Regions from separate parts of the Fictibacillus sp. NPDC058756 genome, predicted to be linked through region 2. Evidence: riboswitches for the same ligand, from Rfam matches in the RefSeq annotation. Region 2 holds a riboswitch; the other holds the start of a gene.

Region 1 (5,814 bases), 1.3 Mb from region 2:
AACAGCGATTTTTTCCATAGTGACACCTCTAATCCTATTAAACCCTTTTTTGGGAGTGTTTCTGCTTTTCGCAGCTCTTTTAGTAGCTATTTCACGGATGTACCTTGGGCTTCATTACCCTACCGATGTTCTTGCTGGGATTGTTCTTGGTATAAGTTCAAGCTTTGTATCATTATTCTTAGTTAAAGCATTTTTCTTGGCTAACCTTATTTAATATTGGAATTCCCCGTACAGAACTGAGACGCAAAGAAATGGAAAAATCGTGCTCTACCAACTTAGGTAATCTGTTGTTACAATACGTAAAGAAAGCATCATTCAGTCTATACACTATTGTAATAAGGGGAGAAGTAATGAAACTTGGCATATTTGGTGTTGGATACGTAGGACTTGTAACGGCAGCAAGCTTAGCTGATAAAGGTCATACAGTATTCATTCATGATACAGCAAAAGAAAAAATAGCTGCCTTGCAATCTGGAGGCATACCCATATTTGAAGACGGTCTTGAGCCTTTGCTTCACCAGAATTTCAACAGATTATCTTTTACTCATGATGTCCATAAAGTTATTTCTGAATGTGATATTATTTTCATCTGCACCGGCACCCCTCAGGACGAAAATGGCAAAGCCGACTTATCACAGGTGGAGTCTGCTGTAAACGAGATAGCCAGGCATAGTTTATCAGATAAGATTATTGTAATTAAAAGTACTGTTCCCCCTGGTACAACTGAAAAAATGGAGCAGATAGCAAATAAACAAACCAGTGATTCAAACTTTTCTTTTGCCCACAACCCTGAATTTCTCAGGCAAGGAAAAGCAGTATATGATTTTATGAACCCTTCAAGAATTATAATTGGAGCATCAGACAAAAAAGTACAAGAAATATTGAAAAGTTTATACAGTGCTTGGGATGCGCCGATTTTGCAAACAGATGCAAGAAGTGCAGAACTGCTTAAATATGCTGCAAATTCCTTTTTGGCGATGAAAATTTCATACATTAATATGATCTCACAGCTAAGTGATCAATTAGGAACAAACATTGATGATATAGCGTCCGGAATTGGGTTAGATCCAAGGATCGGCAGTGACTTTTTAAAAGCCGGAATTGGTTTTGGCGGCTCATGTTTTCCAAAAGATTTAAAAGCAATTGAAAATGCGGCAGCAGACATTGGTGTTGAACTGCCTTTTATCGGTCAGACACTCGATATTAATGAAAAACAAGGTGAGCTCTTTTTCGAAAAAATAAAGGCTTACGGGAAAGATTTAAAAAATAAGAAAATAACACTCCTTGGACTTTCATTTAAACCAAATACAGATGATATACGCTCTGCCCCATCCATTGTTTTATCAGAAAAACTGGTGAATGAGGGAGCTCGAGTCACTGCATTCGATCCACTCGTGAGAGATTTCCCCGTCGAAGGTGTGCACATTGCTCATTCTTTTGAATCAGCCATAACTGATTCAGAAATTACAGTTATCGTTACTGAATGGGATGATTTTAAAAAACTTTTGCTGGTTGAAAATATTAGGAGAATGAAGCAGCAGCCTGTTATTTTTGATGGGAGAAACATGTTTACTCTTGAAGAGGTCAAAAGTGCTGCTGAACAGTATCCTCTAAATTATGAGTCAATTGGAAGACCTCAAGTTAGCAGTTTAGGTGTTAAAAATCAGATATTTGTATAAAAGGATGCCTGCCATTTAAAAATGGCAGGCTTTTTAATATTATTGTGTTTGAGATGCTGAGTGAAAATCTGATAATCGCACGTTAATTTATTAAATCACACGTTATTTAAAAGATACGAAATTTTCGACAAAGCGCTATATTCATCAAAACAAAAACAGACTCCCATTTATCAGGAGTCTGTTGTTTAACTAATTAAATATTTGCTTGTTTCTTAAGTTCTTCTGCCTTGTCAGTTTTCTCCCATGGAAGGTCGATATCTGTACGGCCAAAGTGACCATATGCAGCAGTTTGCTTGTAGATTGGACGGCGAAGATCAAGCATCTTGATGATTCCAGCCGGACGAAGATCGAAGTTGTTGCGAACTAATTCTACAAGAACTTCTTCTGATACTTTACCCGTTTCAAAAGTGTTTACAGCAATTGATACTGGCTGAGCCACACCGATCGCATATGCAAGCTGAACTTCAACTTTATCTGCAAGACCTGAAGCTACGATGTTTTTCGCAACATAGCGAGCAGCGTACGCAGCAGAACGGTCAACTTTAGTAGCATCCTTACCAGAGAATGCTCCGCCGCCATGACGTGCATAACCACCGTAAGTATCAACGATGATTTTACGTCCAGTTAGACCAGCATCACCTTGTGGTCCGCCGATAACGAAACGGCCTGTAGGGTTGATGAAGTATTTTGTGTTCTCATCAATTAACTCAGCAGGAACAACTGGCTTGATTACTTTTTCTTTAATATCTTTTTGAATTTCTTCAAGTGTGTTCTCTGGGTGGTGCTGAGTAGAAATAACGATTGTATCGATACGTACTGGCTTATCGTTCTCATCATATTCAACTGTTACTTGAGTTTTTCCATCTGGACGCAAGTAAGGAATTTCTTCAGACTTACGTACTTCAGTAAGACGGCGAGATAATTTGTGTGCTAATGAAATCGGAAGAGGCATAAGCTCTTCTGTTTCGTTACAAGCAAATCCGAACATTAGACCTTGGTCACCTGCACCGATTGCTTCAATCTCAGCATCTGTCATAGAGCCTTCTCTTGCTTCTAGCGCTTGGTCTACACCCATTGCGATATCAGCAGATTGCTCATCGATAGAAGTCAGTACTGCACAAGTTTCAGAATCGAAACCGTATTTTGCACGGTCATATCCGATTTCTTTAATTGTTTCACGTACAACTTTTGGGATATCTACATAAGTAGAAGTTGTGATCTCACCAGCAACAAGTACAAGACCTGTTGTAACAGATGTTTCACATGCTACACGTGCATTAGCATCATTAGCTAAGATTTCATCTAGAATTGCATCTGAAATCTGGTCACAAATCTTATCCGGATGACCTTCTGTTACAGACTCAGATGTAAATAAACGACGACTAACTTTTTTGGACAAATTAATATCCTCCCTTAATTGCTTTCAGTATGATACGGTACTTTATTCTTATCTATTTTGCATTGTTTATGTTCTTACCTTGAAAAAGGCATAAAAAAAGCCCTTCCCTGTTTCACATATCATTCACGAGGGAAAAGGTTTAAAATAAAAATGCCTTCATCCTCTTATTGTCCAAGGTTATTTTCACCTTGCAGGTTAGCACCTTTTCATTTTAAGCAGATCCATTAATCTCCGCTTTCATGTCGGTTGCTGGGTTTCATAGGGCCTGTCCCTCCACCTACTCAGAATAAGAGTAGCCGTTCTCGAAATATAATAGCGCAATGACCTCATGATGTCAATAGAAATCCCTTTAATATCAATAGGAAGAAGCTGAATTTTGTATTTTTTTGATATCGCTTTCAATATGATGGAGATTCCTGGTGTATTTAAGCCTTTTTTTTTGGATTAAGAACTTTTCTGATGCGCTTTCATAAAATAGTATACATTATTTAAATTAATGTGTTATACTAATTTTCGAATATATCACTCTAGGATAAAGGATGGTACTGTCTGATATGAATACTTTGGAATTTACGACAACCTTAAATGAACTTGTGACCCGTGAAACAACTCACCAGAACTTGCCTGTTCCGGTTTTAGTAGAGAAATCATTAACAAGAAAAGAAGGCATTCTTACTTCTACAGGTGCACTTCGAGCAACCACGGGGAAATACACAGGTCGGTCCCCTGAGGATAAATTTATCGTTGAAGATGCATCAGTAAAAAAATCCATTGACTGGGGCAAAGTAAACAAACCATTTTCACCTGAAAACTTTGATAAATTATATAAAAAAGTACTTCAATACTTAGGCACTAAAGAAGAGTTATTCTTATTTAAGGGGTTCGCTGGGGCAGATCAAGAGTACCGTCTTCCTATTCAAGTTATTAACGAATATGCATGGCACAATTTATTTGCACATCAAATGTTTGTGCGTCCTAATGAAACTGAACTTGCTTCACATGAATCTCAATTCACAGTAGTTTCAGCTCCTGGCTTCCAAGCAAATCCTGCTGAGGATGGAACAAACTCTGAAACGTTTATTATTATTTCTTTTGAGAAACGAATCGTGTTAATCGGTGGTACTGAATACGCTGGGGAGATTAAAAAATCAGTATTCTCTGTTATGAATTACTTGCTTCCTGAAAAAGGAATCCTTTCTATGCACTGTTCAGCTAACGTTGGAAACGAAGCTGATGTAGCTCTTTTCTTCGGCTTATCCGGAACTGGGAAAACAACACTTTCCGCTGATCCTAACCGACGCTTAATCGGTGACGATGAGCACGGATGGGCTAATACTGGTGTATTTAACGTCGAAGGCGGTTGCTATGCAAAGACAATCGATCTTTCCAAAGAAAAAGAGCCGCAGATTTGGAATGCCATCCGTTTTGGAAGTGTATTAGAGAATGTAATGATCGATGATGATTCCCGTATTGCTGACTATAAGGATTCCACATTAACTGAAAATACAAGAGCGGCATATCCTGTTGATGCGATTCCAAACATCATTCAGCCAAGTGTGGCAGGTCACCCAAATACAATTATCTTTTTAACAGCTGATGCCTTCGGAGTATTGCCTCCAATCAGTAAATTAACAAAAGAACAAGCGATGTACCATTTCCTATCTGGATACACAAGCAAGCTTGCTGGAACTGAAAGAGGAGTTACTTCACCGCAAGCAACTTTCTCAACATGCTTTGGTGCTCCATTTCTTCCGTTGCCTGCAACTGTTTATGCAGAAATGCTTGGCAAGAAAATCGATCAGCATAATGTTCAAGTATTCCTTGTTAACACAGGCTGGTCCGGTGGAGAATACGGTGTCGGAAGTCGTATGAATTTATCTTACACTCGTGCTATGGTTCAAGCGGCACTTGAAGGTGAGCTGACATCTGTTGAAACTGTTTTAGATCCTGTATTCGGACTTCACATTCCAACACATTGCCCTGGTGTTCCTGATCAAGTTCTTCAGCCAAAGAAAACATGGGATAATCCGGAACAGTATGATATAAAAGCAAAAGAACTTGCTGCTAAATTTAAGGCTAACTTTGAAAAATTCAAATCCGTTTCTTCTGAAATCACGCAAGCAGGACCACTCGCGTAATCATCTTAAATCAACCCTACCGTTATCCAGCGGGAGGGTTTTTTGTTATTTATTAGAAAAAAAGAGTTGTAAAGTGACATCAGTGTCATTTATAATAACGACATGGATGTCACTTTAAAAACCGGGAGCTGATTACATGGAACAATCGGAAAAATTATTAAAAAACAAACCTTATCAATTTTTGATTTCTGCTCAACTGATTTCCAATCTTGGGGACTGGCTGTCAATTCTTGCTGTGTTCACACTGGTGGGGCTTAAATGGGAAGCAACACCACTACAAGTTTCGTTAATTATCTTGTCTCTTGCCCTCCCAATGACTTTACTGGGACCTGTAGCAGGTGTCTTGGCTGATCGTTGGGAACGCAAATACATTATGATTATTTCTGATACGGCAAGAGGTTTCATTATTTTTGGTCTCGTTTTTGCTAATGAACTTTGGCATGTGTATACTTTATTATTTGGTTTAGGTATTTTTTCGGCTCTCTTTACACCGGCCAAAAACGGAAAGCTAAAAGAAATTGTGCCTGATCACCACATGCAGCAAGCTGCCTCAATCAGTTCCATAATTGAGAGCGGCACGAAAATAATCGGACCTGCA
Region 2 (5,814 bases):
TTACGGGCTTGCCGAACCGCAGTCAATTCGAGAAACGGCTTCGTGAATTTGTGGATGAGAACCACCATACCAAGAATAAACTAGCTGTCATGTTTATAGATATTGACCATTTTAAAATTATAAATGAAAGTCTAGGTCACCATATCGGCGATGTCGTATTAAAGCATGTTAGCAAGCAGCTCAGACAGACGATAAAAGGAGATGACCTTTTATGCCGTTTTGCCGGAGATGTGTTCACGCTGATCCTGCCAACACTTGAAAAGCCGGGAGAAGTGATAAACACAGCAAACAGAATTGCAGAAGCACTAAAGATGCCGATCTATTTAGACGGACAGGAATATACCGTAAGTGCATCGATCGGAATAAGCATCTATCCAGATGATAGTATGGATGCAGATGTATTGATAAAAAATGCTGACATTGCTCTTCATAAGGCAAAAGAAAAAGGACGCGGCAAACGTGAGTTTTTCACTGGCGAAATGAACGCATTTACACTTGAACGCCTTAAGCTCGAAGGCTATTTAAGAAAGGCAATTCAAAAAGGAGAGCTTCAGCCTTACTTTCAGCCGCAGCTTTGCATGAAGACGGAAAGAATCACAGGTTTCGAAGCACTTGTACGCTGGAATCACCCGGAACTTGGCCTTGTATCACCGATGCAGTTTGTTCCTCTTGCAGAAGAAATTGGCCTGATAGATGACATTGGAAGATTTGTTCTCTTTGAATCTTGTAAACAGCTGAGACACTGGCACGATGAAGGTGCACACCATCTTTCTATATCTGTTAATGTTTCAGGAAGGCAGTTTCAGAGATTGTCATTCGTATATGAAGTAAAAGAGGCGCTGCAAACGTCAGGTATACCTGCTGAGTGTCTGCATTTGGAGTTAACCGAAAGCACGATGATTCATAATGTGCAATACAGTATAAGTATTATGCAGGAATTAAGAGAACTAGGTGTTAAACTATCGATTGATGATTTTGGCACAGGCTATAGTTCACTTAGCTACTTAAAAGATTTTCCTGTTGATTCGCTTAAAATCGATCAAAGCTTTATCCGCCACTTGAGTGATGACTTTTTCAATACGAGTGATGCCGCCATCATTAAGGCTATTATTATGATGTGTGAAGGTTTGTCGTTAACTACTGTGGCAGAAGGTGTTGAATCGTACGAACAGATGAAGCTTCTTCGTGAATATGGCTGCCATACCGCACAAGGATATATCATCAGTAAACCGATGCCTGCTAATGAAGCACAACTTTTTTTAGATGAATTTTATAAAATGAAAAACAGCACATCCTGACCACGGGGTGTGCTGTTTGTTGTATTAATTGTTTTCCTTCTTAAGCCCAGAAAGAGAATCTTTGTAGTTACCGCTCACAATACCTTTTTCCGTAATGATGGCTGATATATACTCAGCGGGTGTTACGTCAAAAGCAGGGTTGAACACTTTAATGCCTTCAGGTGCAATACGGATACCGTTTAAATGAGTGACTTCTTCTTCAGGACGCTCCTCGATCGGAATATCTTCACCGCTTGCTGTTCCTAGATCTAGAGTAGATAAAGGGCAAGCGACATAAAAGGGAATGCCCAGCGCTTTTGCCTGAAGAGCTAATCCGAATGTTCCGATTTTGTTCGCGGTATCTCCATTCGCCGCAACACGGTCACAGCCCACGATAACGGCTTTTATATTTTTTGTTTTAAGGGTATGTGCTGCCATATTGTCTGTAATGAGCGTTACATCAATATCATTTGCCTGAAGCTCCCAAGCTGTTAAACGAGCCCCTTGGAGGACAGGTCTTGTTTCGTTTGCGTAGACGGAGAGATTCAATCCTCTTTCTTTTGCAAGGTGAAAGGGAGCCAGTGCTGTGCCGTATTTACTCGTGGCGATGGCACCAGCATTACAGATTGTCATTACTGCATCGCCATCCTGTAAAAGTGAAAGAGCATATTCGCCAATCTTGCGGCATGTGTTTTCATCTTCTGTCTGAATGTTGATCGCTTCTTGCTCAATCTTTTCTTTACCATCTTCTACCGAAACGGCCTTTTGCGCCGCGCGAACTACCCGGTCAAGTGCCCAAAATAAGTTAACAGCTGTCGGGCGGGAGGAGGCAAGGTAATCTCGCTGAACTTGCAGCTTTGATAAAAAGGATTCAAAGTTGTTATCCTTCTCGCTGTTGCTCCAAAGCACAAGGCCAAAAGCGGCCGCGATGCCGATTGCAGGTGCACCCCGCACCTTTAGTTTTGAAATAGCATCCCACACATGTTCGATATTTGTTACATTCAAGTATACAGTGTGATGCGGAAGCTGCTGCTGATCTAAGATAAGAAGATGATCCCTGCGATATCGAACAGAAGGGACCCATTTTTCAGCTACGTTCATTGTTTATGCACCTCTAATCCAGTCAGTTAGTTGAGTGATACTCTTAAATTTTCTTTGGTTTTTTATGAGATAGCTTCCTAGTTCAAGCGCTTTTTTCTTATAAAAAAGTTCTATATCTTTTTGTTCAATGGAATCAAGGTCAGCAACATGTGCAAGACCGATCGTTCTTCGTATTACTTCACAGCCAGCAAACCCGATTGTTTCCTGAAAGGTGTGCTGAAGGAAATTTTCAAGAACGCCTTCTGTTTTAGCAAAAGGATCTGATGCTTTTTCGCGCCATAGTTCTGTAAAAGTATTCGTGTATGTCTCCCATGTTTTCTCGATCGTTTGCAGCAGGAAGGACTGTACATTTTCCCGATGGAACGGTTCTTTTGCATGTGCGTTTTGTGAAAGATGATTCAGTGTCAGATTCGCAAAAAAGTGTGCAAGATCAAAACCAGCTGGACCATAGAAAGCAAATTCCGGATCAATCACTTTTGTCGAGTCTTCTTTTACAAAAATACTTCCTGTATGAAGGTCGCCATGCAGCAAAATCTCAGCTCTAGTTAAAAAAGAAAATCTGAGTTGAGCGACTTCACGAAGCAATTCTTGATCTGCCCAAATTTTTTCTGCACCACTTCTCAGTTCAGCAGGAAACTCGTTAGTGTCATGGTCAAAAAATGGATCTGTAAATACTAAGTCCTCTGTAATCTTGCAAAGTTCAGGGTTGGAAAAACGCTTTACCTGTTCTTTTTTATCGAAAGGGTGGAGATAAAAATCACTGGAATAAAAAGCTGTATTTGCTGCGAATGTTCCGATGTCTTTTGCTAGAAGAGGATACATATTTCCTTCAATCAAACCTTTGCGCAATATGACATGGTCTGAAAGATCCTCCATCACTGTTACGGCTAAGTGTGGATCGGAGTAATAAACTTTTGGTACGAGGTGCGGAACGGACTCAGCCTCTTGCAATAAAGCATCACTTTCAATTCTGGCTCGGTCTAAAGTAAGCGGCCAGCTTTCTCCAACTACTTTTGCATAAGGAAGAGCCTGCTTCACGATCAGTGCTTGTTCGGAATCAGGATCTTGTAAACGGAAAACAAGATTTAAGTTGCCATCACCAATCTCTTGAACAACGAGCTCGTTTAGAGAGGCTGTATCAAAAAAGTTCAATGGTTTAATTACATCGAGTACAGTCAGTTCGTTTAATGGTTCATATGCTGATTTTACTTTTGCGGTCATTTTATGTTCCCCCCGGAATGTTTTTAAAAAATAAAAGAGCCTCTTTTCATATTAGAAAAGAGGCCCGGAAAGACAGTTGTCCCGCACCTCTTATCTTAGCAAAACGATTAGTTTTGCTGGAATTAGCACCGTGCCATACGCTGATTTCCTTAAAAATTCAGCGGCTCCCCATATCTTGCGGGCGCCCCATTTCACAATGGTATTACGGTCGGTTGCTGGGTTTCATCGGGCCATTCCCTCCACCTGCTCTTGATAAGAGACCAATTATTCAGTTCGTTAAAGCGAAATAATATTCGCGCAATTCATAATCGTTATACTACAATGTTTGGAAACGATTTGTCAAACTTTTTTTTGGTAGCTGTTCTCGTAAAGCTTATTGAAAGTGTTGATTTCCACTCCAGGTGCTCGCTTTCCGCGGGGCGTGCGGTTAGCATCCCCTGCGCTTGCACTAGTGGGGTTTCACTTAGTAAAGATCTACACGGCGGTCATTAAAAACAGGAACCTTCGCCCGAACTTCATCAACCAATTCAGGAGAGATCTCAGCAGAAAGAATTTTTTCTTCAGAAACGGAGGCTTCTGCCACAATATCGCCCCAAGGATCGATGATCATAGACTGACCGGCGAATGTATTTTTCGGATCGCTTCCAACACGATTGCAAGCTACAACATAACACTGATTTTCAATAGCCCTGGCAATCAAAAGAGCACGCCAGTGAGTCTGTCGCTGGATTGGCCATTGAGCAGGAACAAATAAAATTTTTGCCCCTTTTATAAAAGGCATGCGTATCCATTCAGGAAAACGGATATCATAGCAGATCGCAGCTGAAGACAATATCCCATCAACAGTGAAAATACCGTTTTCTTTGCCAGGAGCAATATATTTTTCTTCTTCCATAAGCGTAATAAGGTGTGCCTTGGAATACGTTCCGATATGCGAACCTTTTCTGTCAAAGCTTAGCATTGTATTATAAACGTCATTACCTTTCCGAAACGCCACAGATCCGCCAACGATATTAATTTCGAACTCTTTAGCAAGGGAACTGAGCCATTTTTTTGCTTTTTCCCCATTTTCATCACTGATCTCGTCAAGGCGCGTCAGGTCATACCCTGTATCCCAAAGTTCAGGAAGCACTATGGTGTCGGGCTTGTGATGACGAACTGCCTCACGAATTTTTTTCTCAATGTGTTCCATGTTTTTTCCAGGATTTCCAAATTGGACATCGACTTGTATACATGCAATTTTCACAAAAACACTCCTATCTGCCAAAAAAAGTCTTTACAGAATTTCCTTAAGCGTATAACATAACTGATTAGAATTTCAAGAACATTCAAATAAGACTGGAAGTGATCGTTTGAAACGTTTTGAACAGGCAGAGGTCATGGGGAAACTGCCGGAACAATTTTTCGCTAAACTTGTAAAAAAAGTATCACATTATGTGGATCAAGGCTATGATGTTATTAATCTTGGACAAGGGAACCCGGATCAGCCCACTCCAAATCATATTGTTGATGCGTTAAAAGAAGGGGCAGACAATCCTGCATATCACAAATACTCGCCGTTTCGCGGACATTCCTTTTTAAAGCAGGCTGCAGCCGATTTTTATAAAAGAGAATACGGAGTTACGCTGGATCCGGAAAAAGAAGTAGCAGTATTGTTCGGAGGTAAAACGGGTTTAGTAGAGTTATCTCAGTGCTATTTAAATTCTGGAAATATTGCTCTTGTTCCAGATCCCGGATATCCTGATTACTGGTCAGGAATCGCAATGGCTGGGGCGAAGATGGAGACGATGCCTCTCTTAGCAGAGAATGCTTTTTTGCCTGATTATGATCGTTTAGAGGAAAATGTACTGCAAGAAGCTAAACTTATGTTCTTAAACTATCCGAACAATCCGACAGCAGGTGTCGCTACGAAGGATTTTTTTGAAGAGACCGTTGAACTTGCAAAAAAGCATGATATTTTAGTGTGCCATGATTTTGCGTATGGTGCTATTGGATTTGAAGGCAAAAAGCCTGTCAGCTTTTTAGAGGTTGATGGAGCGAAAGAAGTTGGAATAGAAATCTATACACTGTCCAAAACATACAACATGGCTGGCTGGCGTGTCGGTTTCGCAGTCGGAAATGAGCAAGTCATTGAATCTATCAACCTTCTTCAAGACCATTTTTATGTCAGTCTATTTGGAGCCGTGCAGCATGCAGCGGCCGCAGCACTCAATGA

What was found. Region 2 has a riboswitch for S-adenosylmethionine ahead of mtnK (S-methyl-5-thioribose kinase). Riboswitches for the same ligand answer to the same signal wherever they lie in the genome.
Region 1: linked by a shared signal. The riboswitch ahead of metK (methionine adenosyltransferase) and the one ahead of mtnK (S-methyl-5-thioribose kinase) in region 2 are both predicted to bind S-adenosylmethionine.

The regions. Positions count from the first base shown of each region.
Region 1 covers NZ_JBHYPU010000001.1:1,033,773-1,039,586, reverse strand. Annotated here, with positions in the region: gene ACFW35_RS05215 (phosphatase PAP2 family protein) at 1-214, shown strand, start outside; gene ACFW35_RS05210 (UDP-glucose dehydrogenase family protein) at 351-1,679, shown strand; gene metK (methionine adenosyltransferase) at 1,873-3,078, opposite strand; SAM riboswitch class I at 3,240-3,371, opposite strand; gene pckA (phosphoenolpyruvate carboxykinase (ATP)) at 3,633-5,216, shown strand; gene ACFW35_RS05195 (MFS transporter) at 5,353-5,814, shown strand, end outside.
Region 2 covers NZ_JBHYPU010000001.1:2,329,651-2,335,464, reverse strand. Annotated here, with positions in the region: gene ACFW35_RS11765 (EAL domain-containing protein) at 1-1,298, shown strand, start outside; gene mtnA (S-methyl-5-thioribose-1-phosphate isomerase) at 1,323-2,378, opposite strand; gene mtnK (S-methyl-5-thioribose kinase) at 2,382-3,599, opposite strand; SAM riboswitch class I at 3,687-3,858, opposite strand; gene ACFW35_RS11750 (carbon-nitrogen family hydrolase) at 4,063-4,845, opposite strand; gene ACFW35_RS11745 (pyridoxal phosphate-dependent aminotransferase) at 4,952-5,814, shown strand, end outside.